One region of the Virgibacillus natechei genome, then DNA from elsewhere that is predicted to be linked to it. Evidence: riboswitches for the same ligand, from Rfam matches in the RefSeq annotation. Region 1 holds a riboswitch; the other holds the start of a gene.

What was found. Region 1 has a riboswitch for S-adenosylmethionine ahead of OLD84_RS18440 (5-methyltetrahydropteroyltriglutamate--homocysteine S-methyltransferase). Riboswitches for the same ligand answer to the same signal wherever they lie in the genome.
Region 2: it holds a riboswitch for S-adenosylmethionine, as region 1 does, so the genes downstream of both, OLD84_RS14780 (carboxymuconolactone decarboxylase family protein) here and OLD84_RS18440 (5-methyltetrahydropteroyltriglutamate--homocysteine S-methyltransferase) in region 1, are expected to answer to the same signal.

Annotation. Positions count from the first base shown of each region.
Region 1 is NZ_CP110224.1:3,685,499-3,697,001, reverse strand. Features, by position in the region: gene OLD84_RS18465 (L-lactate permease) at 1-1,279, opposite strand, end outside; gene ggt (gamma-glutamyltransferase) at 1,316-2,965, opposite strand; gene OLD84_RS18455 (pyridoxamine 5'-phosphate oxidase family protein) at 3,147-3,569, shown strand; gene OLD84_RS18450 (D-glycero-alpha-D-manno-heptose-1,7-bisphosphate 7-phosphatase) at 3,609-4,130, shown strand; partial or broken gene OLD84_RS18445 (SDR family oxidoreductase) at 4,156-4,410, opposite strand; SAM riboswitch class I at 4,474-4,579, shown strand; gene OLD84_RS18440 (5-methyltetrahydropteroyltriglutamate--homocysteine S-methyltransferase) at 4,645-5,760, shown strand; gene metA (homoserine O-acetyltransferase MetA) at 5,845-6,753, shown strand; gene OLD84_RS18430 (CBO0543 family protein) at 6,805-7,323, opposite strand; gene OLD84_RS18425 (hypothetical protein) at 7,509-8,297, shown strand; gene OLD84_RS18420 (hypothetical protein) at 8,303-8,761, shown strand; gene OLD84_RS18415 (sugar phosphate isomerase/epimerase family protein) at 9,087-10,055, opposite strand; gene OLD84_RS18410 (LacI family DNA-binding transcriptional regulator) at 10,264-11,253, shown strand; gene OLD84_RS18405 (substrate-binding domain-containing protein) at 11,376-11,503, shown strand, end outside.
Region 2 is NZ_CP110224.1:2,872,781-2,884,283, forward strand. Features, by position in the region: gene OLD84_RS14735 (zinc ribbon domain-containing protein) at 1-477, opposite strand, end outside; gene OLD84_RS14740 (superinfection immunity protein) at 554-754, opposite strand; gene OLD84_RS14745 (TcaA NTF2-like domain-containing protein) at 1,046-2,488, shown strand; gene OLD84_RS14750 (hypothetical protein) at 2,509-3,315, shown strand; gene OLD84_RS14755 (hypothetical protein) at 3,597-4,019, shown strand; gene OLD84_RS14760 (hypothetical protein) at 4,318-5,013, shown strand; gene OLD84_RS14765 (thiol-disulfide oxidoreductase DCC family protein) at 5,109-5,474, shown strand; gene OLD84_RS14770 (sodium:solute symporter family protein) at 5,682-7,196, opposite strand; gene OLD84_RS14775 (LLM class flavin-dependent oxidoreductase) at 7,351-8,721, opposite strand; gene OLD84_RS14780 (carboxymuconolactone decarboxylase family protein) at 8,767-9,435, opposite strand; SAM riboswitch class I at 9,633-9,744, opposite strand; gene OLD84_RS14785 (APC family permease) at 9,919-11,334, opposite strand.

The DNA of each region.
Region 1 (11,503 bases):
GTGGTGAAACGTCTGCAATTCCAAGTGCAAGTACATTTGTTTGACCTGAATTTTCCATAATCATTGTCATCGTTAAAAATCCTGTTATCGCGAGTGACGCCCCTAAAGCATTCTCCTTCATACCGGAAAATATATTTTTAGCCGTATTCTTATGACTTAGGCCTAAGTACTTGTACCAAAAGTAAGCAAAAATAAATGATACGAGTAAATAGAAGCCTGGATGTGTCAACGGAGCAATAGGGGAGTAAGGGTCTTCAGCCTCCATTTCAAATCCGTATCCCGTTTCCACCGCTGGGAAAGAAAAGCCAAATTGAAATTGATCCAAAAAGTTTTGTATTGGTTGTATCCCAAGAAACACAACACTCAAACCTGTTAAAACATAATACGGCATAAAGGCCTTATGAAGTGATATGTCAGGCTTTCCTTCTTCCTTAGAATCCGTGTCGTAAAGAATGTCTGTTTCATCCTCAAGCTCTGATTTTTCACTATATTGTTTGCGTTTAGACAGTAGAAAAAGTGCACCTACGGCCAGAATAGCCGGTATAAATGTGCTAAGTTCAGGGTTGAATGCGACGATGGCAAGTTGGCCTCCACCATGAATAAGCGAAATAATAATCACAGCTAGGAAACCCTCTTTTATACCTTTCCATCTTGCAAACAGCCAGCAAATCATGAGCCCACCTATTATATTCGGTATCCACAACAGTATTCCTGTAAGTATAAGTGTCAATGCCTCATTATCAATTTGTACCGTATTTACAGTTGCGATCCAGCCCACACCTAGTGTTCCGAACATATTTGCCCAGGCATGGCCAATTAAAGGAATGATAATTGCAGCAACAGGCTTAACGCCTATTCCTAGTAAAAGGGGAGCTACTACTGCAATAGGTACTCCAAATCCAGCTACACCTTGGAGAAAAGAAGCAAACACCCAACCAAAACCAAGTACAATAAATAAATAATTTTGGCTATGATCTTGTATTTTCTCCCTTATGACTTTAAATGAGCCAGATTCATCTGTGGCGTGGTAAAGTAATAAAGCAAACCACACAACCAATAGTATAAAAAATGCCTCCCAAAGCCCTTTTCCAAATCCAACAGCCAGGTTATCCAAGGGAGCTTCGTACATGAAAAAACCGATTAATGTCGCAATAGCCATAGCGATCCAACCTGATCTACCACCAGACCATTTGAAAACAACTAGCATAAGCAGAAGCAGTACCAATGGTAAGATCGCTAAAGACCAATGTAATAAATCGACCGGTAAATTGTTATCCATTATCAAATCCTCCAAGCTAACTTTTATAACTATTACTTACCAGCACAAGGCAATTCCATCACCGCGCAGGTCTGCTCCAGCACTATACACTCCTCTTTTGTGATCAATGACAACCCCTTGTGCATGGCCCATTGTTTGCGAATAATTCTCTACCATTTCAATCTCATGCCCACGCTTCTTCAAATCATCAATTATTTCACTTGTTACTCTACCTTCTAAATTAAATGAGGAACTATCTTCTCCCCATGTTTTACCGTATAACCAACGTGGTGCTTCTATTGCCTGTTGTATGTTATAGCCAAAGTCTATTACCCTAGTAAGCATGGCACATTGCGTTTGAGGTTGTCCTTCTCCTCCCATAGCTCCGAATAACATATAAGGCTTACCATCCTTCAGTGCCATGCCAGGAATGATTGTATGAAACGTACGCTTATTTGGTTCTAAAGAATTTGGATGATTTGGATCTAAACTAAAATGGGAGCCCCGATTTTGTAAAAAGAAGCCAACGCCCTCTGGCATAAATCCAGAGCCAAATTCATGAAAAATACTTTGAATTAAAGAAATGCTGTTCCCTTCCTTATCAACAACACTCAGGTAGGCGGTGTCACGGCTTCCTTTAACTTTTGGGAGCTCTTCCAACTCCTCTGGGCGAAATATATTATTCCAAGAAAAATGTTCATTAACTTCAGATGAGAATGACTTAGATAAGAGGGTGTCGTAGGGTAAATCAATAGATTGTGAATCGGTGACCCATTCATCTCGAAAACGGAATTTTAGTTTGGCTACTTCTGCCATTAGGTGATAATAATCTGGAGTGCCATCACCAATCGAAGTCAAATCATACTTTTCTAGCATGTTTAACATCATTAATACAGCAATGCCTTGCGTATTTGGTTTTACTTGATAGATTTCATATCCTCTGTAATTTGTTGATATCGGGTCTTCCCACTCAACTGTATGATTGGTAAAATCTTCTTTCACCATTAATCCATCATGCTTTTCCATAGAGGCGATAATTTTGTCTGCGATATCCCCTTTATAAAAGGCATCTCTACCCTCTTTGGAAATTTGTTCAAAAGCCCATGCTAAATTAGGTTGGACGAGAAGCTCACCTGATAAAATCGGACGTCCATTTTTAAAAAACACATTCGCCGTCTCCGGTTGTTCATTTAATAAATCGGCTTTTTCTTGGACATAGCTACTTGTCTTTTCTGTAATTGGAAAACCTTCTTTGGCATAGTGAATAGCATCTTCAAATAGCAATGACCACTCTAACTTACCGTAATGCTGGTGAAGGCTCCACCATCCGTCTACAGTTCCTGGGACAGTATTCACCGCTAATGGCCCACGCTCTGGGATCTCGTTAAGCCCCTTTTGTTTATAGACTTCTCGGTTTACTTGACTTCCAGACTTCCCGCTTCCATTTAAAGATTTGACTTCTTTTTCATGCTGATCCCAGACTAACGCAAATAAATCTCCTCCTAACCCTGCCATATGCGGAATAACCACACAAAGCACAGAATTAACTGCGATAGCTGCTTCTACCGCATGGCCACCTTGATCAAGAATCCTCTTCCCCGTTTGCGTAGCTAAATAATGAGGAGAAGTGACGGCTCCATTCTTCCCTTCCACTACAGGCCTGCCTGTATCTAAGAACGAATCATTTTTTCCATTTTGTAGTCCCAAAATATACCTCCTATTTCTCTGATTTAACGTTCATAATTTATTTTCTTCCCATTTATTTTATAAGATAAACTTAGGAACCGAGAATCGTCCTCGTGCTTCATCCTTGAAGTCAGAGAGATGTTTATTTTTCAAGATGGAAGGAATACTATTTTCACCAGCAATAAAAAAGGAGTGCATATAAATGAGTCAACAGGAGATCAAAGCAACCGTTGAAGAAATTCTAAAAAGCAACTATGTTGGGCCAATGGCAACAGTGAAGAATAATAAACCCCATTCAAGGTACATGACATTTTTCAGTGAAGGGTTGAAACTCTATACGTTAACGAGCAAGGAAACGGATAAGGCAGAGGAAACGGAAGCGAATCCTTTCACTCATATTCTGCTCGGATACGAGGGTGAGGGATTTGGCGATGAATATGTGGAATATGAAGGGAAGGTTTCCTTAAATAATTCGGAAGAACTGAAAAAGGAGCTGTGGAATGACAAGATGAAACTTTATTTTGATGGCCCGGAGGATCCAGAACTTGTCTTATTGGAGATTAATCCAACCGCCATCCGGGTGATGAATAAACAAGGTGAAGCTCCAAAGGAATTGGAGTTTTAATAGACCAAGAAATGAGTATGCTTATTTGAAGGTGATGATATGAATCGAGCGATGTTCCTAGACCGCGATGGTGTAATCAATGAAGTACTCACCAATCGGGTGAAGTTCGTGAACAAGCCCAAGGACTTCCATTTACTGGATGGTGTCGGTCAAGCTATAAGGCGGTTCAATGATTTGGGGTTTAAGGTTTTTGTTGTAACCAATCAAGGTGGAATTGGACTCGGATTCATGGAAGAGTCGGCTTTGAAAAAGGTACATAAAAAAATGAAAGATGATCTAGCCACATATGGTGCAACGATTGATGACATCCGTTATTGTCCCCACAAGCCGCGTGCAAATTGTGCATGTCGTAAACCAAAGCCACAAATGATTTTGGATCTGGCGGAAAAACATGCAATTGATTTAGAGAAAAGTTATATGGTAGGGGATCGTGAACCCGATATAGAAGCAGGCAAGAGAGCAGGGGTACGTACCGTTCTTGTAGGCGATCGTGAAGAAAGCTCAGTTGATGCAGATATGGACTTTGCGGATCTTATTTCATTTGCAAAATCAAAAGGGTGACACATAGGCGTGCCACCCTTCGTCATTAATATTGTGAGGATTGTCCGCCATCAATGGGAATGACGGTTGCATTGATGAATCGCGATTCCTGTGATAATAAGAAGGCAACCAAACGTCCAACTTCTTCTGGTTGACCAAATCGTTTCATCGGGTTAACACTGACAAATTCTCTGCCAGCTTCTTCCCAATTATCTCCGCCCATTTGTTTCAAGGATCCTTCCACCATCGCGGTCATAATCGCACCTGGTGCAATGGCATTGATGCTTACGTTATGCTTCCCTTGCTATTTATCTATAAAAATGCTACTATCATTGGTATAGTAATTTCAAACAATTCAGTAACATTCTTATTAAGAGAGGCAGAGGGACTAAGCCCGATGACGCTTCAGCAACCTGTTATGATAACAAGGTGCTACTTCTAGCAAGTTGATGAAACTTGGGAGATAAGAAGATGATCGCATGATAATGCCTCTTCTTAATCGAAGGGGCTTTTTTGATTAAAAGGAGCGGATACAATGACAACAACAAAATTAGATCGCAAGGCACCATTTAAAGCAGATCATGTGGGTAGCTTTCTAAGACCGGAACGTCTTAAACAAGCGAGAGCTCAAAAGACAAATGGAGAAATTTCTGCCCAGCAGCTGCGTACCATTGAAGATGAAGAAATAACCAAACTTGTTGAAAAACAGAAGAAGACTGGACTTAAGTCAATTACGGATGGGGAGTTCCGCCGTTCCTGGTGGCATTTTGACTTTTTGGAAAGTCTGGTAGGTGTGGAAGGATTCGAATCAGACACTGGATTGAAGTTTGATGGCATTGAAACAAAAGCCCGTGCGATTCGTGTAACAGGCAAGGTTGATTTTAATGAAGATCATCCATTTCTGGATCATTTCCGATTTTTGCAAGGGGAGGTAGGCGATGATCATGTTGCCAAGCAGTCCATTCCAAGTCCTAATATGCTCCTGGTTCGGGCGGGAATTGATAATGAGGTTTATGGTGATATCGAGGAACTGTTGGGAGATTTAACGACTGCTTATAAAAAAGCGATTCAGGCTTTTTATGATGCAGGATGCCGTTATATACAGCTTGATGATACATCATGGGCTTCCTTTTTATCGGAAGAGGGGGAACAATCGATTCGCGCGAAAGGGTATGAGCCTGCCGAACTGCAAAAATTATGCAAACGTGCTATCAATGAATCGATAGCCGATCGTCCGGATGACCTTCTGGTTACCATGCATATCTGCCGGGGCAATTATCGTTCCCATTATTTTAGTTCAGGTTCGTATGATAAGGCATCCGAAACGATATTCGGTGGACTGCATGTTGACGGGCTTTTTCTGGAATTTGACGACGGGCGTTCAGGCGGATTTGAACCGCTGAAATTTGTAAACAGGGACGATCTGCATGTTGTACTAGGTTTAGTTACATCCAAATTTGCTGAGCTGGAAAATAAAGACCTGGTAAAAGAGCGAATTGCCGAAGCGGCTGGATATCTATCCTATGATAATCTATGTCTTAGTCCGCAATGTGGATTTGCTTCAACTGAAGAGGGTAATGATTTAACGGAAGATCAGCAATGGGATAAAATCCGCCATATTGTGGAAATTTCTGAAGAAGTGTGGCAATAAGCGGGCACCAAATTTCAGAGAAATCGCAGTTAATGATTGCAGGTTTCTTTAGGAAGAATAGGAATGCAGGAGGGAGAAATCTTAGTGCCAATCAATATATCGAGAGAGTTGCCTGCAACGGAAGTGTTAAAACAGGAGAAAATCTTTGTGATGGATGAAAATCGGGCTAAGAACCAAGACATTCGTCCACTTAATATACTTATTTTAAATTTAATGCCAGATAAGGAAACGACCGAATTACAGCTTCTGCGATTATTAGGGAACACACCATTACAGGTGAATATCACGTTCCTTCGGATGACGACACATGAATCTAAAAACGTAAGTAGATCTCATTTGAATACATTTTACACAACGTTTGAAGATGTTAAAAATCACCGTTATGATGGAATGATTATTACAGGGGCACCTATTGAGCACTTACCATTTGAAGATGTGGATTATTGGGAAGAGTTAACGGAAATTATGGCGTGGACGAAACAGAATGTGACCTCTGTTTTAAACATTTGCTGGGGTGCTCAGGCCTCCTTATATTATCATTATGGGATTGGTAAATATGAGCTTCCAGAAAAAACATTTGGCATTTACAAACATCGTGTAGCCGATCCAAAAATTAAACTTGTCCGTGGATTTGATGAAGTATTCCATGCCCCACATTCAAGATATACAACGGTTTCAATGGAGGAAATTGCAAATGATCCTCGCTTGTTCTTACTTTCTTCTTCGGAGGAGGTGGGAGCATTTATCATTATGTCCAATGATGCAAAACACATCATGATTACGGGTCACTTGGAGTATGACGCAACAACACTTGCTGAGGAATATGCACGTGATCTTCATAAAGGGCTGGATACCAGCATGCCGGAAAATTATTTTCCTAATGATGATGTAAATGAACGACCACCAAACACGTGGCGATCCCATACACATCTGCTTTTTTCGAATTGGCTTAACTACTACGTATATCAGCAAACCCCGTATCAATGGGATTAGCATGATAAAAAGGGGAGTGTCTCAGCTTAGTGAGACACTCCCCTTTTAAAATTAACGCTTTTCCCCCACAACTTTATCAACCAGCCATTTAACAAAAATACCCATCAGTATGTAAATAGGGGCAGAATACCAATGTTCCCATACAAGTAAAATGTAAATATCTAATGCGACAAAGAGTGGTTCAGCTACGATAACTGCAAACAAAGTTAACAATGTGAGCACAAGTAAATAGGGTTTCCACGCCCTTACGTATTGGTATAATAACATGAAAAATACGGGGACGATGGCGAGATCAACGGGGTATAACTTACTTGTGAAGGGAACGAGGTAGTAGTCATAAGCCCATAAAGCTAATAAAATCCCAATTTCATCAAATGCTAGCGCCATTAAGCTGACCAATAAACCGACAAGCAAGATGGCGTTCAACCTTCTTTTATCCACTAAAAGTGCCCATATCACCCATAAACCAATGCTGACAACTAGTAAAAGCCACCATTGATAAGTAAAAATAATCGTCTCAAAGAAATGCTGTATGTGTAGTTGACCGTATGTTTGTTGTGTTTCAATCATTTCATTCAAACGGAAAACTTCCTTCCCATTTTAACCAATTTTATTTGTGATATAGAACTCTTATGATTTGTGTTTTATATAAAAATATACATGGTTCATTACGATTAGTTGACTCGGATAAAACCATGGTTTGTGGAAACTCTAACTAGAAGGAAGCTAAACGAAAAAAGTATAGGGGGCCTTAAATGAATAATTACACGAATAGAAATACTGCTAGACGGTATGTAGCACATGTTAGTGTTCTGGGTACCACGCAGATTCATTTAAGAAATCCTTATACTATTGCTTGGTGGAGTGCGGCTTTTCCGGGATTCGGTCATCTTCTTTTATCGAAATACCTTCGCGGGTTTGTATTATTTATTTGGGAAGTGATTGTTAATATACAGTCGAATGTTAACTGGGCTATCATTTATTCGTTTCAAGGTAACATTGATATGGCAATTGATGTACTGGATACGAGGTGGCTTTTAGTATATTTGCCTGTGTATTTTTTTGGAATTTGGGATAGTTATCGAACGACGGTAGATATGAATAAGGTGTACATATTGGCAGATCGAGAGGAGCATTCTTTTAATACATTTAGCATTGGGTCTTTGGAAATAAACTACTTGGATAAAAGAAATCCTGTGATGGCAGCTATATGGTCACTATTTGTACCTGGACTTGGACAACTTTATATTCATCGTATTGTTACAGCCTTTTTTATAATTTCCTGGGTGGTTATCTTCTTTTATTTTTCACATATTTTGGAAGCGGTCGTTTTATTATATCTAGGAGAAGTTCAACAGGCCACTTCTGTTTTAAATGGTCAATGGTTCCTCATGTTACCTTCAACATACGGTTTTGCCATTTATGATGCTTACATGAATACGGTTGAAAATAATAAGCTTTATGAAAGAGAACAACGGAGATTTTTAAAGGACAATTACCAAAATCCAGATTTTAGAATCCTAAAAGGACAAAAAGTGAAGTGATAAATATGCAATTATATTCAACGTTTGATAATGATATTTACTTAGAAATGGCTATATCAACCTTGGAAAAAAAGGGAGTTAACAAAGAAAGTATCTATGCAGTACCACTGGATAATCGAACGGAAGAGCGCAGGTTATTTGATACCATACATACTGCAGATGGTACGACACTAATCGATATTGGAGTGGCACTTGGAACAGCGCTTTCCGTTGTCGGAGCCAGTATAGGATTCGAATTAGCATGGGGACCAATTTTTTGGGGACTTATTTTTGGGTTTATTGGATTTATGATAGGGTTTGCCATTCGACTGTTAACAGAAAAAGTTTTTAAAAAACGAAAAAGACTTTCAAGAGGAAAATCCCCTGAAGTCATTTTAATTGTTGATTGTGAAGAAATACAAGGTGAGTTAATAGAAAATATACTTTGGGAGCATCTTGCGCTGGGTGTTGCGAAGGTGAAGTGACATAAGGATTCTTTCTAATTAGCAACCCACTTATCAATGTGGTTAACTTTTTTACTAGGGAGTATAAAGGTTGCTTATTGTTAAGGTGAAAAAGTAGATTTAGTGGCAAATGGTAAGGTAATAGTAGCTGGTCTACATCCTTTATGCAATTTAGAAGGAGCTGTTGAGGCGGTAGAATCAATTGTTTTCCCGCAACAATTTCGGAATCTCTATTTGGATTTGCCGCTGCATGGCTAGGGAAGGGTATCCACCCACTACTATTGTAAAAATATCGATATCCAGAGGTAATCTACTGGAAACATCTGGATATCGATAATGATTAGTGCTAGTTCCACCACATCTCTCCAACGGATTCTTTGACCATAACGGGTTTTAAGTTTTCGACCGCTTTTGTAAAGCCTTCATCAATCGACATTAGTCCATCCTCATGTTCAATACTCACGGCATGATCATAATTCATTAATCGTAATGTGCTGATAATATCTGCCCAAGTCTTTGTGTCATGTCCGAAACCGACCGTTCTGAAATACCATGCGCGGTTATGCATTTCTTCGTAATCAGTCATATCAGTCAGCCCATTTCTATTCATATTTTGTTGGTCAATAATCGTATCTTTTGCATGAAAATGGTGAATCGCATTTTCACGTCCAAGTATTTTAATGGACTCTACTGGATCTATTCCTTGCCACCACATATGGCTTGGGTCTAGATTTGCTCCAATCGCTGGCCCACATGCCTCGCGTAGTCGTAACATCGTAGCTGGCGTATGGACAGAAAATCCACCATGAAGTTCTAAGCCGATTTTTACATTATGTGCTTCTGCTAGATCGTTTTTTTCTTTCCAATATGGAATTAGTTTCTTTTCCCATTGCCACTTTAGTACTTCTTGAAAATCATGAGGCCAAGGGCTGACAGGCCAGTTCGGATATAGAGCTCCTTCATGGTCACCTGGACAACCAGAAAATGTATTAACCACAGATACACCTAATTTGGATGCAAGTCGTATGGTTTTATCCAACAGTTCATCTGCTGGTTGAGCAATTTTATTTTGTGGGTGAAGCGCATTTGCATGACAACTTAGTGCACTTATCATTAATCCATGTTCATCAACTTTTTGCTTAAATTGCTGTAAAGCATTGTCATCATTTAGTAGTTCATCCACTTTGCAGTGAGCATCGCCTGGGAAACCTCCCGTACCTAATTCAACGGCCTCTAATCCTTTTGAAGAAACATAGCGTAACATATCATCAAGTTGTTTATCAGCGAATAGTACTGTAAAAACTCCTAATTTCAATTTTAGAAACCCCCTTCATTATAATAATCAGAAAATAAAGTCTTGTAATCCATTACATTATTAACAATATATAACTTAGTGTATTAAATCAACCATTTACTTAAATATTTTTCATGTATTGACAGATAAATAAGAATATATTATCATTATAATGTAATCGATTACAAAAAGGGTGTTTAATGGTTTATAGAGAGAAGGACATAAAAACATGGCAAATATACAGCAGGTTGCAAGAGAAGCAGGTGTTTCCGTCGCAACAGTCTCAAGAGTCTTAAATGAACAAGATACCGTAACAACCAAAACAAGGATAAAAGTAGAAGATGCGATAAAAAAGATGAATTATGAGCCGAGCATGCTTGGTAGAAATTTGCGAAATTCAGAAAGCAGAATACTTTTGATACTAATACCGAAGATATCAAATCCATTTTATTTTGAAATAATTAAAGGGATTGAAAGTACAGCATTAAGCCATAATTATAACATTCTTTTATGTGAGACAGATTCAAATCCAGCAAGGGAGAATATATACTTTGACTTAGTCAAAAAGAAAATGGCTGATGGAATTATATCAATGGATCCGGCTGTAAATATGGAGACGTTGACCGAGTTGTCCAAAACACATGCCATCATTCAGTGTAGTGAATATGCCCCTAATAGTGGAATCCCTTATGTGACGATTGATAATGAAGAGGCAGCCTACCGGGCTGTGAAGCATTTAATTAGTATAGGTCATGAGAAAATTGCATTAATGAATTCAGATGATAAGTTTTTATATGCAAGGCAACGAAAAAAGGGATACCAAAAAGCATTAGAAGAGCATTCTATTTCAATAAATGAAGATTATGTTTGCCGTGCGGATGAACTTGGTTTTGAGTATGGACAGCATGCAATGAAGAAGATATTAAGCCTTAAGGACCGTCCAACTGCGGTTTTTGCTGTATCTGATTTATTGGCAATTGGAGCATTGAAAGAAATCAATAGCAATGGATTGCAAGTACCAAATGATATAGCAATTGTAGGGTTTGATAAGATTGATTTTTCCAACATGACACATCCTACCTTGACGACCATTGGGCAACCGATGTATCAGATGGGTACGATAGCTGCAAAGATGCTAATGAATAAGATAAAAGGTGAAACAGTAGAGAGTGTTGTGCTTGAGCACGAGTTGGTAATTCGCGAATCAACCTCAGGATAAATACAACTAAGATTAGCGCTCTGTTATTAAAATAGTAAACTGGTTTAATAGTAGAGCGCTGGCCTTAGATGTAAATGTAATCGATTACATTCGAGGGGAGCTTTTTTACAAAAAACAAAGGGGTGAAGTTTTTGAAGAAACTATTAGTTTTGAGTATAGCGGTGATGACGGCATTAATTTTGACCGCTTGTGGTGACGAAGATGCGAGTGGGGACGGCAATTTGACAATAGGAATTTCCCTGCCATCAGC
Region 2 (11,503 bases), 810 kb from region 1:
TTCATGTAACCATTCAGCTTGATCTTGCAAAGAATCAAGAATACGCCGTGCAACTTCAGGATCTTCTTCCAAATAAGCCAAAAATCCTTCTACATCTGATCCGTCTATTTCTTCATCCGATTCGTAAAATGATAACGTACTGGCAAGCTTTCCAGCATCCCCTTCGTGAATCGCATCTGTAAAATTATTAATCAATCGTTCCTGTGACGTGAAATGTGCTCCAATAAAATACAAGCAAATGAACAAAACTACTATCCATGAAGCTATTATCCGATTTCGCTTTTGTTTTCTGGACACTGGTTTTTTAGGTACAGATCGCTGGTCTTTATCGGATACACTAGCCTTTTTCTCTGGTTCAAAATTAGAGGAAGCGCTCTCCTTTTTCAACGAGTTAGCAGTTAAAGACGCCCCACAGTTCATACAAAATTTTAAATCATGATTTTCTACTTCCTGCCCACATTCTTTGCAAAATTTCATAGAATCCCCCCTATATGTACAACGCTTCTAATCAGAAAAACCTCTTAAGAACTCTTAAGAGGTTATAAAATTGAAACTATGCTTCTTCTTTTTTGACTGCCCATACTAGAGACACAACCCAACCTACCAATGACCAGCCTAAAAATAGATTCAAAACAAAAATTGAATTAAAGTTCGTCTGTTTGCGAACTTTAGCTACGATTGAAGGAGCGAAATAAACTCCAACTGCAATAAGTATTAGTATTAGTCCAATTAATAAAACGAGTAACTCTCCCAATGTTATCATTCTCCTATTCTTTTTTATTTTCGAACATAAAACAACGAACTTCGTGTATTCACCTACCTTTCTATTTTTGGATACAAAACTTCTCCTATGTAATTTTCGGCAAATCATGATGTTTGGTAGTTTTTGTTAACCAGTAAAATAGTACCAATCCAAAAGAATCATGTCAATATATACTGAAGATTTTTCAAAATACCCCTTCCAAAAATTACTTCTTTTGCTATAATATACAAGTGTAGGTAATTAGGCATGGTTGAATTTTCTTAAAAAGGGAGGGATAAGGGAATGAATTATTGTACAGCATGTGGAACGAAACTGACTGCAGATCAACATTTTTGTACCGAGTGTGGTGTAAAGCAATCACCAGCTGAAGATCATACAATTGCCGGCAAAACGACTCCTGAAAACGTACCAACACAACCTGTAGAGCAGCAGACTCGGAGTGACCGTCAACCAAGAAAACCAATGACCAAACGCACAAAAATCTTGATCGGTTTAGCCACCGGAATTATTCTATTACTTTTTGGAACCCATCAGTTTTTGTCATCCTATTTTGATCCGATGAAAGATCTACAGGCTATCGATAGTACTGTGTCTGGGAATGACATCGATGCATTCATAAATCACGTGAATGTTGTCGAATCTGCAATCCTGGATGAGGAAAGTTATTTTCACTATATACGAGATAATGAATGGGATGGAGCGAGAGAGCAATATGTACAGATTTTGGATGATCAGGAGGAGAATCCTTCGCCACTGGATCAAACAATTCACAGCAGAGATGGCGAAAAACTTTTTACCGTTAAGACGGAGCCACTGGTTTTCGGACTTTATAGCACGTATTCATTAGAGGCAATCCCGACAAAACTGACTGTATCATCATCCATGAAAGATACAGAGATCACCGTTTCGGATAAGTCAGAAACGATCCAAGCAGAAGAACCAGAAGAATTTGCTAACATCTACCCTGGTACATACACAATTTCAGGTGCTGCGCAGAATGATTTTGGATCGTTCACCTACGAAAATACGATGATCATCCATGCAGCTGCAGAGCACAATCAAGCCATAGAATTCGCGACCAATACATTTGGTTTTAACACAAACATGCCAGAAGCCACTCTTTTTGTTAATGGAAATGATACCGAATTATCTTTAAACGAACTTGATCAATTAGGACCTTTTCCAGAAGATAGCGACATCGAAATGTATGCGGAGTGGGAAAATTCAGCTGGTACAATGATCCAATCCGAAACCGTAACACCTGAAGACAGCAGTATGTTTGGTGGAATTTCATTTTATTTCGATGAAGCTGATTTGCAAGAAGAAACGGAGCTAGCTTCAGCGGAAATAGAAAATGATGATGCAGGAGAAATGGTCCTGGATTTTCGAGATGCCTATGAAGATGCAGTAAATAATAAAGACTTCAATTCCATTGAACCATTCCTGAAAAGCGGCAGTGAAGTGGATGACGAATTGCGTACATACATCGGCGACCTACAAGATACAGACTATCACTATGACTTTACATCAAATGAAATTTTAGATGTTGAGGATGTCGATGAATCTACCGTTGAAGTAACAACGAACGAATTATTTACATTTACCAACCACCTCGATGATGTAACGGATTATGACCGTGAAAAAGTTTACACGGTCATCATGGAAGATGAAACATACAAAATCACGGAAATTACGTACGAGGAGACAAATCGAGATAGACAATAGGGACAAAGGGGAGTTTTATCATGCTAGTATGTTCGAGTTGTAGCGAGAATCAAGAGTCAGGGAAATTCTGTGGCAATTGTGGGGGAAGTTTACAACCTGCCCAAGGTGACAATCAGCAACAGGGAGAAATAAATGCTGGTACAGAACAATTTGCTGCCACCGCTGCTAAATCTCAGCCTGCACCACAAGTGGAGCCGCAAGCACAACAAACAACGGAAACGATAAAGAATGGACTTCGTGACTATTGGGCTTATGCTCTAGGGTTAATAAAAAACCCAACTGATTCCTTCCGTTCAGGGGAGGATCACTTTATAAATGGGCTCGTTACGATGGCCTTATATGCATTGGCTTTCTCACTAAGTATTTACTTTTTTATTTCGAATTCATTTATGGGGCCACTCGATCCATCGTTCTTTGAATTCAATTTCAAATTTACTTTAGCAATTGTTGCTTTCTTGGCAATCACTTTCGGAATTACATTTGCCATAACGAGGCTAGCCAAGAGCCAAGAATTATTTAAAACAGTCATTTCTCAGTACGGAGGATTACTTGTACCGTTTACTGCATTAAATATTGTCGCAGTAATTGGCGGTTTGGCCGGGTCTCCATTTTTAGTATTTGCGCCATTGGCTGTTTCATCTATTTTCACATTTCTATTTATACCAGTTTTGTATGTTTTCGAAAAATCATCACAAGTTAACAATCAAGGACAAAAAATCTATTTTAGCCTGATTACCTTACTTTTTATTGGTTTAGGTTTCTATATCCTCGGCGAGGTAATCATATCAAGTATATTATCAGATCTTACAAATAGATTTCCGTTTTAAAAATGTAGCATTCCACAAGTTCGGAGCAGCACAGAAAAACCACCGTCCACTTCCCAAGGTGTGCGGTGGTTTTCTTTATAAAAAGCATAATCTCAAATGTTATACCCAACGAGTTGTAATCACTTTTTTACGTGTGTAAAACTAGAGTCCATCTTTTCCATTCGCATGCAAATACACGAAAAGAATCCTCATGCTACCAGAATTCAGTTGATCTTTTCTATTAAAATGGTAAGTAAAATTTATTTAGTAATAGGTAACAAGCACATCGCAGGTACATACTTATGAAAGGGTGTATTATCATCGCTGAAAATGAATTGAAACTAAATTTAAATTTAGAAGATATCAAACTGGTAAATCTATCGACTGAACGGAAAAAAGATGGTGGCAAGATAGATAGAACGAATCACATTGAAATACTTGAATTTAACAAAGAACGGAACCAAATAGTTGTAGAATATACAGAAAATGTAACTGGAGCGTTAGAATTAAACTTGGCGATAGAAGCCATTTTTTCAGTCGAGGCTGAAAAGGATTTAACTGCAACACAATTGGAAGAGATTGTTAAAAAAGGGGATATCGATCATTTGGCTTACCCCCTATTAACAGAATCTACGCAAATCACTTCGTTTATAACAGGGAAAGTTCTAGGTATACCGACCATTTTCCCTCCTGTATTGGAAGATGAGACGGTTGAGGATAAATAGTCGCCATCGTAATTAAATTTAAGCTGTTAGACCTTATATAAGGTCTAACAGTTTTTTTCATATAGGAAGCATGGGGACGATTCGCTTGCTCCCTTCGCCAACCAACCAAATAAATGAATAGGACAAATTGCCCAATACATACGTATATATCAGGAGACTGCCGATGTGGTAAGGCGGGTAGCCAGGATCGCTGCTGGGATTTTGGGTATGCTTATCGGATTTGCTGTAGGGGAAGTTATTACTATTACTAGAGGAAGCAAAAGCCCCATTCCATGCTTCCTCCTGAGGGAGCGTTTCGATGAAAAATTTCTTCAAAAGCAACAAGCTATGGATGGTTATAAGCGCGCTTTTTTTAGTATCAATTGCTTTCACTGGAGTTTTTGCATCGGCGAGCACAAAGATAAATGAGGAAAAAGTGAGCTATAATGATCTGGTTGCTATGATTAGCGAACTGGAAACAAACATAAGCGAACTTGAGGAGGAGGAAGCTGAGGAGCAAGATAAACTCGCAGAAAAACAATCAGAAGTTAAAGCCATGCAATCCGAGGTTGAGGAAGCAACTGCGATGATCGGTGAAAAGGAGAAAATACAAGGGGAAATTGATAGCCTGCAGGGAGATTTTGATGAGAAACAGACGGAGCTTGAGGAAAATTTAGATGAGAAGGAAACAGAATTAGACGAAATAACTGTGAACATTGAAAAGAAGCAATCGGAACTGGAGCAGCTAGAGACAGGTATTGCCAAGAAGAAAGAGGATCCAATTGAGCTCATTTCAGGGACTTTTATTGTTGGTTCTGATGTACCGCCCGGGCGTTATCAAGCGACGAATGTAGGTCAAGGCTCTAATTTTGTCGTATATAGTTCTAGTGGATCACTCAAGGTCAATACGATACTTGGTGATGACTGGGGCAGTGGTGATCACGTGTTTTTTGCTGAAGAGGGGGATCAAATTGAAACAGCAGCACCAGTTCAACTGATCCCAGTAGAGGAATAATCCGAAATTGTTATTAGGGGACTGCTTTAGCAATTATATGCTATACTATACCATTAGAAGAAGACTCTATCTCGATCTAAAAAGGAGACCTTCCCATGGATAAACATATCGTGTTTTACGATGCAGAATGTCCCCTATGTCGAGCTGTAAAAGCTGTATTGCAAAAGCTTGACTGGCTGGGTAAAATCAACTGGGCACCTTTGCAAGAAGTCAACGAGGAGACAAGGGAAAGAATCAATCGTTACAAAAATATGTACGATGAAATTTATATGTACACTAGAGATAAGAAAGTTCTGACAGGCTATTATACCATACGAAAAATTCTATTCCTTCTGCCCGTCACAATCCCTCTGGCCGTATTGATGCATCTGCCGTTCGCTAAAAATATTGGCGACCCCGCTTATCGCTTTATTTCGAAGCGACGGTATCGGTGGTTTGGACGCGTGCCGTATTCGCGATGAGTTTGGAGTAATGTCGCTTTACCGGGGTGAATTTTATCAAACGAAAACTATTCGTCCCTATACAAAATTAAATGCACAGTAAACGAATAGTTTCTAGTTAACTTGCGATTTTTACCATTAAGCGGATGTTCAAAGTCACCACACGCAATGGAGAATTTATTTGTTAAACTGCTTTTAATTAGGTACCTTTTGGAAGCAACCTCCTCCTTATCTAGCGTGTCGCTTCAAATAATAGGTTTTCTTTTGTTTTTCTAAATACGGAGCCAGGACGCTGATGAATATCATGGCGGTATAGCCCAACAGCGAACTGTAAAACATTGCTTCAAACACCTGTTCATTAATCCCTGTTCCTACTAGAAAAATAAAACAAGTTGGCCCCAACACTACGGATGCCAATGCACCTGTACGATGCGCTTTTTTCCAAAAATAGCTTAGCGTAATGGGCGCCGCGATCCCACTTAGGATTGCTGAGGTGCCAATTTGAGCTAACAACGCCAGCGAATCTGGTCTATCAATAGACATGTATAACGAGACTCCACCAATAACGATCAGTGAAATCCGTGACACACGTACGGATTTTTGATCCAAATTTTTTATAGAAGTATCTTTATTTTTGTAAAGAATCGGAACCACGAGCACTTTATAAAGATCGTTACCAATGCTTGTTGTCATGCCAAGATACAGACTATCTGTCGTGGATAAGATAGCTGAAACAATTCCTACAAGCAGCAATATTACTAGAATGGTAGGAAAAACCTCCATTATATAAGCTGGTACCGCACTGTCGGGAGTTGACAGATTTGGGACCGTAATACGTGCAGCCATACCGGCAAATACAGAAAACGTTGATAGTACAAATAAAGTTATTCCAGAAGACAACGTAAACTTACGTAAATCCTCTTTTTTCTCTACAGTTAGCACTTTATTCATCAGATGGGGAAGGAGAGCAAAACTGAATAACAGCCATTGAATGGATAAAATAGCAAATACACTGTGAAACGGGCCGTCCTGTGAAGTAGAAGCCAGCATACTTCCGTCGATTGCACCCATCTGCGTTTGCAAGTTGCCTAAAACATTCCATCCCCCTCCAATGGACCATAACATTGAAATAAACAATAGAACGGAAATAACTGACATGACCATCCCTTGTATGCCATCCGTGATCAACTGTGCAAAAGCACCTCCCATACTCACGTATACAATAGTTATGGTTACTCCTATAATTATTCCCCACGTGTATGGAATCCCAATAATTGTTTCAAACATGGTCGCTAAACCAACATTTTGAGCAACAATGTAGTAAATGTTGAATAAAATCAACACAGCAACAATTACCTGTAATGCCTTACTTTGATATCGAATCCCCAGCCATTGTGGTAACGTGAGGCTACCTTCCTTTTTTTGCCCCTGCTCCCAGAACGTTTTGGCAAAAAGAAGCAAGCCTATCCATGAGACACCAAAGCATCCCAGTGAATACCAAAGAACCGGTGCACCATATGTATATGCCCACCCAGGCACACCTATAAACAGATTTGCACTTGCATAGCTTGCCCCGAAACTGATTCCAACAATCCAGGGGCTCACCTTTCCTTTCGCGATAGCAAATCCTTTCATCGATTTGCTATGAACGGAACCTCGCTTTCCTAGCCAAGTCGTTAACAGAAAATATCCAAACAACGCTCCTAAAACTAGCCATGCTAATGTATTATTATCATCCAGCATCAACTTTTCCCGCCTTTTTGTTTTTGTTTTGGGTAGATTTTATTCCATATTACCAATCCCACAAGCCAAAATATGACGATGGCAATCCAATAAACTGTAAACATAATATCCTCCATTTCTTACTGATTGGTAGACTCTAACTTTACCAATTATTTCATTGAACAACGCCAACCCTTTTCGCAGGATGATTATCCGGCAGATGGACATTTCCTTTTCCAAACATATTTTCTCTTAAGGTCTTTCCTTCATATTCCTGTCGGTAGATACCCCGCTTCTGCAATTCAGGCACTACATGGTCAACAAACTCACGATAGGTACCTGGTGAATAGGCTTGGGCAATCGTAAACCCATCCACATCCCCTTCTTTCGACCACTCCTCCATACGATCCGCAATTTGTTCCGGCGTTCCGACAAATTTTACGGTACCATTTCCTAGCCCATGATTTTTGACGGCTTCTCGTAGGGTCCATTTTTTATTCGGGTCTTTTGTATATAGATCCAAATTTCCCTGAACCGCCTCTGTGTCCATATCCTCAATGAATTGATCTGGATCATATTTGGAAAAATCAATCCCCGTATGACCCGATAGAAGTGATGCTGTACCTTCAAAGCTGACATGATTGGTCAAATCTTCATATTTCATATAAGCGTCTTCTTCCGTGGATCCAATAATCGGCAGAATCAACTGGGAAACGAGTACATCCTCAGGTTTCCTTCCCTGTTCCTGCGTTCGTTTTCGTATGTCTGCAACATATGCTTTCAACGCTTCTAGTGAATGATTTTTTGTGAAAACTGCTTCGGCATGTTTGGCCGCGAAATCTCTTCCTTTTGGCGAAGCTCCTGCCTGGAATAATACCGGCGTACGCTGTGGTGACGGCTCTACCAGATGCGGGCCTGGCACATTGAAAAACTCGCCTTCATGGTCGATCAAATGTACTTTATCCGGATCTGCAAAGGTATCCTTTTCTTTATCAGAAACAACGGCATCGTTTTCCCAGCTATGCTCCCATAATTTATAGACAACATTCAGAAATTCATCCGCACGGTCGTAGCGGAGCTCCTTAGGAAGACGGCTCGTAAGCCCCAGATTGACTGCTTCGCTTTCCAGATAGGATGTCACTACATTCCATGCGACCCTCCCCCCAGTTAAATGGTCAAGCGTCGACAACTGACGTGCCAGTGCGTAAGGCTGTGCATATGTAGCGGAAATCGTAGGCGCAAAGCCCAGATTTTCCGTGACGGCTGCCATTGCGGAAATAGGAATTAATGGATCATGTGCTGGAAGCTGGACGGCATGCCGGGCAGCCGCATCATGACTTCCTCCGTATACGCTATAGGTCCCGAGTACATCCGCTATAAAGAGCGCATCAAATTTACCACGTTCTAAGATCTTGGCTGTTTCTGTCCAGTAAGCTAAACGGTTGTGATTTGCACCTTGATCCTTTTCATGCTTCCACAATCCCATGGAATGCGGGGAAGGTGAATTTTGAATAAATCCATTCAAATGAATTTGTTTTGTCATCATGCAAAACTCCTTTTTACTCGTTTTTGTTTCAGGCTAGTAGAAACGTTATTTCTCATCGTAAGCATTTAGTGCGTTGACGCTATGTGCAAAGGCAGATCCGGCTTTTAACGCAACTGCCACAAAAATGGCTTCAGAGATTTCTTCCAGACTCGCGCCTGTTTTCTTCGCGTTTTTCGTATGCAGGTCGATGCAATAGGCACAACCTGTCGCATGAGCGGACGCTACTGCTATCAGTTCGTTTTCCTTTTCCGTCAACTTCCCGGCTTTGATTGCCTTTTGGTCAAAATTCGCAAACGCCTTGAATGTTTCCCCGTTCAATTCGCCAAATTCCTTCAGGCGGTTAAAGTAGGAAGCTTTATATAATTCATCATCGCCTTGTCCATCAAACGCATTCAATGCATTAACGCCATGAGCAGCTGCTGAACCTGCTTTCAATGCCGTTGCAACGAAAATAGCTTCGCTCACTTCTTCTTTATCAGCTTCATTTTTCTTCGCATTCCCAACATGCAGATCGATGCAATACGGGCATCCGGTAATGTGCGCGACTGCTATTGCAATCAATTCCTTCAATTTGACGGATAATTCCCCGTCCGCCAATGCCTTGTCATTAAAGGCGAAAAAGGTCTCAAACGCCTCCGGTGCATACTCCTTCAATTCCGTAACCCGACCAAAATAAGATTTCTTATATAAGCTTTCTGTGTTTGTTATACCCAATGTTTTCTCCTCCTGAAATTTAATAGTTTTTTTAAATGGTAGATCCGTACTGTTCTTGAGCACACCTCCTACAATTAATATGAATTTTCTTATGCGTTTACTTGGTTTAAGGGATAGATGTACGAAGAATTCATCTTGTACTTATTTTAAAGCCAAAAAACCTCTCCCGATGAGGAAGAGGTTAAATTTCTACACAATTCTCATCTTTCAAGCGAATGCTTGCTGGAATTAGCACCTAGTTACTTATGTTGAACATAACGGTTGCTGCGGGATCACAGGACCAGTTCCTCCCCCGACTCTTGATAAGGAAATATCATATTTAATTTTTAAGATTTCTATACATCATATCGGACACTGAAAAAACTGTCAAGAAAGAATTATGTGTTTTTTACGATTAATGGGCATAATAAGAAAAATAATTCAAACGACCTAATTGTCAAATTATATACGAATTTAGGCACTCTTTTGCTACGAAAACTGCTGTTATTTGTGTTTCACTACACGATCAATCTCACTCCTCATATTCTGATCAGCATTTTCTTTGCCATACTTAGAAATAGAGAAGTTATAGAGGATGATACCTAAGATGACCCATGCAATTATAATAACCCACTCATAAGGCCAAAGAAGTGCTGACGGCATTCCAGGCATATAAAGTAACGTTACGCCACCCGCCATGAATACGGCAAGCCAGCCAATGACCGTACCACCTCGGACTCGGAAGGGACGTTTCATGTCTGGATCTTTTTTACGTAAAATAATAAAGGATATTGCGACCATTAACCATGCTACTACCAGTCCAATTCCACCCGCATCAACCAACCATACAAGCGCTGGGCGTCCGAATAAAGGAGCAATCGTAGTCAAAGCAGCGATCAATAGAATTGCTTTATATGGTGTATTATATTTCGGATGCAACTCTCCCAACGATTTAGGAAGCATACCCGCTCTAGCAAGTGCATAAATCGCACGGCTACCCCCAACATAGAAACCAATCCAGCTTGTCAATATCCCGCCAATACCACCTAATACAAGAATGTTTCCCATCAACTGACTGTTGCCAAAAGCGGTTACCATTGCATCGGCTGTCACGAGTTCAGAATTATGAAGTGCAGCAGGTTCCATCACACGTGAAACACCAAATATGACTGCTATATACCATAAAACGGCAAGCACAACGGAGACAATTAATAGCTGTCCAATTCTTTTCCTGGGTAAATTAATTTCCTCTGCAGCTTGCGGAATGACATCGAATCCCACAAACATAAACGGTGTCATAATCACGACTGTTAACATTCCTGCCATTCCATTTACAAATAATGGCTCCATCGTTTGCATACTTCCAGCAGCTGTACTACCTGTGATCAATAGTAAACCAGCTATAATAATTAATAGAGTGAAAATAAACGTAATGGCTGTGGACAGCTTAATTCCACGATAATTAATCCAAGCAATAAGAATAGAGCCTAGTATACCGACACCCGCCCAAGTGACCGTAACATCCCACCCTGCTACTGTGTATAAATAACCCTGACTATAATTCGGGATCAAATATTCAAAAACAGTTGGCAGTGCTACCGCTTCAAAAGCTATAACCGATACATAGCCTAGTACAATCGCCCATGTTGCGATGAACGAGGCAACCCTGCCCATGGCTTTATACGTATAGACATGTTCTCCCCCTGCAAGTGGAAGTGCAGAAGCTAACTCCGCATATGTGAGGCCTACCAATATAACGAGAATCCCACCAATCACAAAAGCTAGGATAGCCCCTAATGAACCAGCCTCTGTTATCCATAGTCCGGTTGTTACAACCCAGCCCCAACCAATCATTGCACCAAATGCAAGCGCTAGTGTATCCTTTCTTCCCAATATTTTCTTTAATTTTTGATCGCTCATTTATTTACCTCCCATTCAGATTAATGAATTTCGATTAATAAAAAGCCTGATCAACTTTACACCACCTCATTTTTATTATTTTCAGTTTCACCCTATAGAAAAGTGTATTAAGAATGAAGCATGAAAATGTTTTATTTATCAGATAAGTATGAAAATAATCCCCCACTCT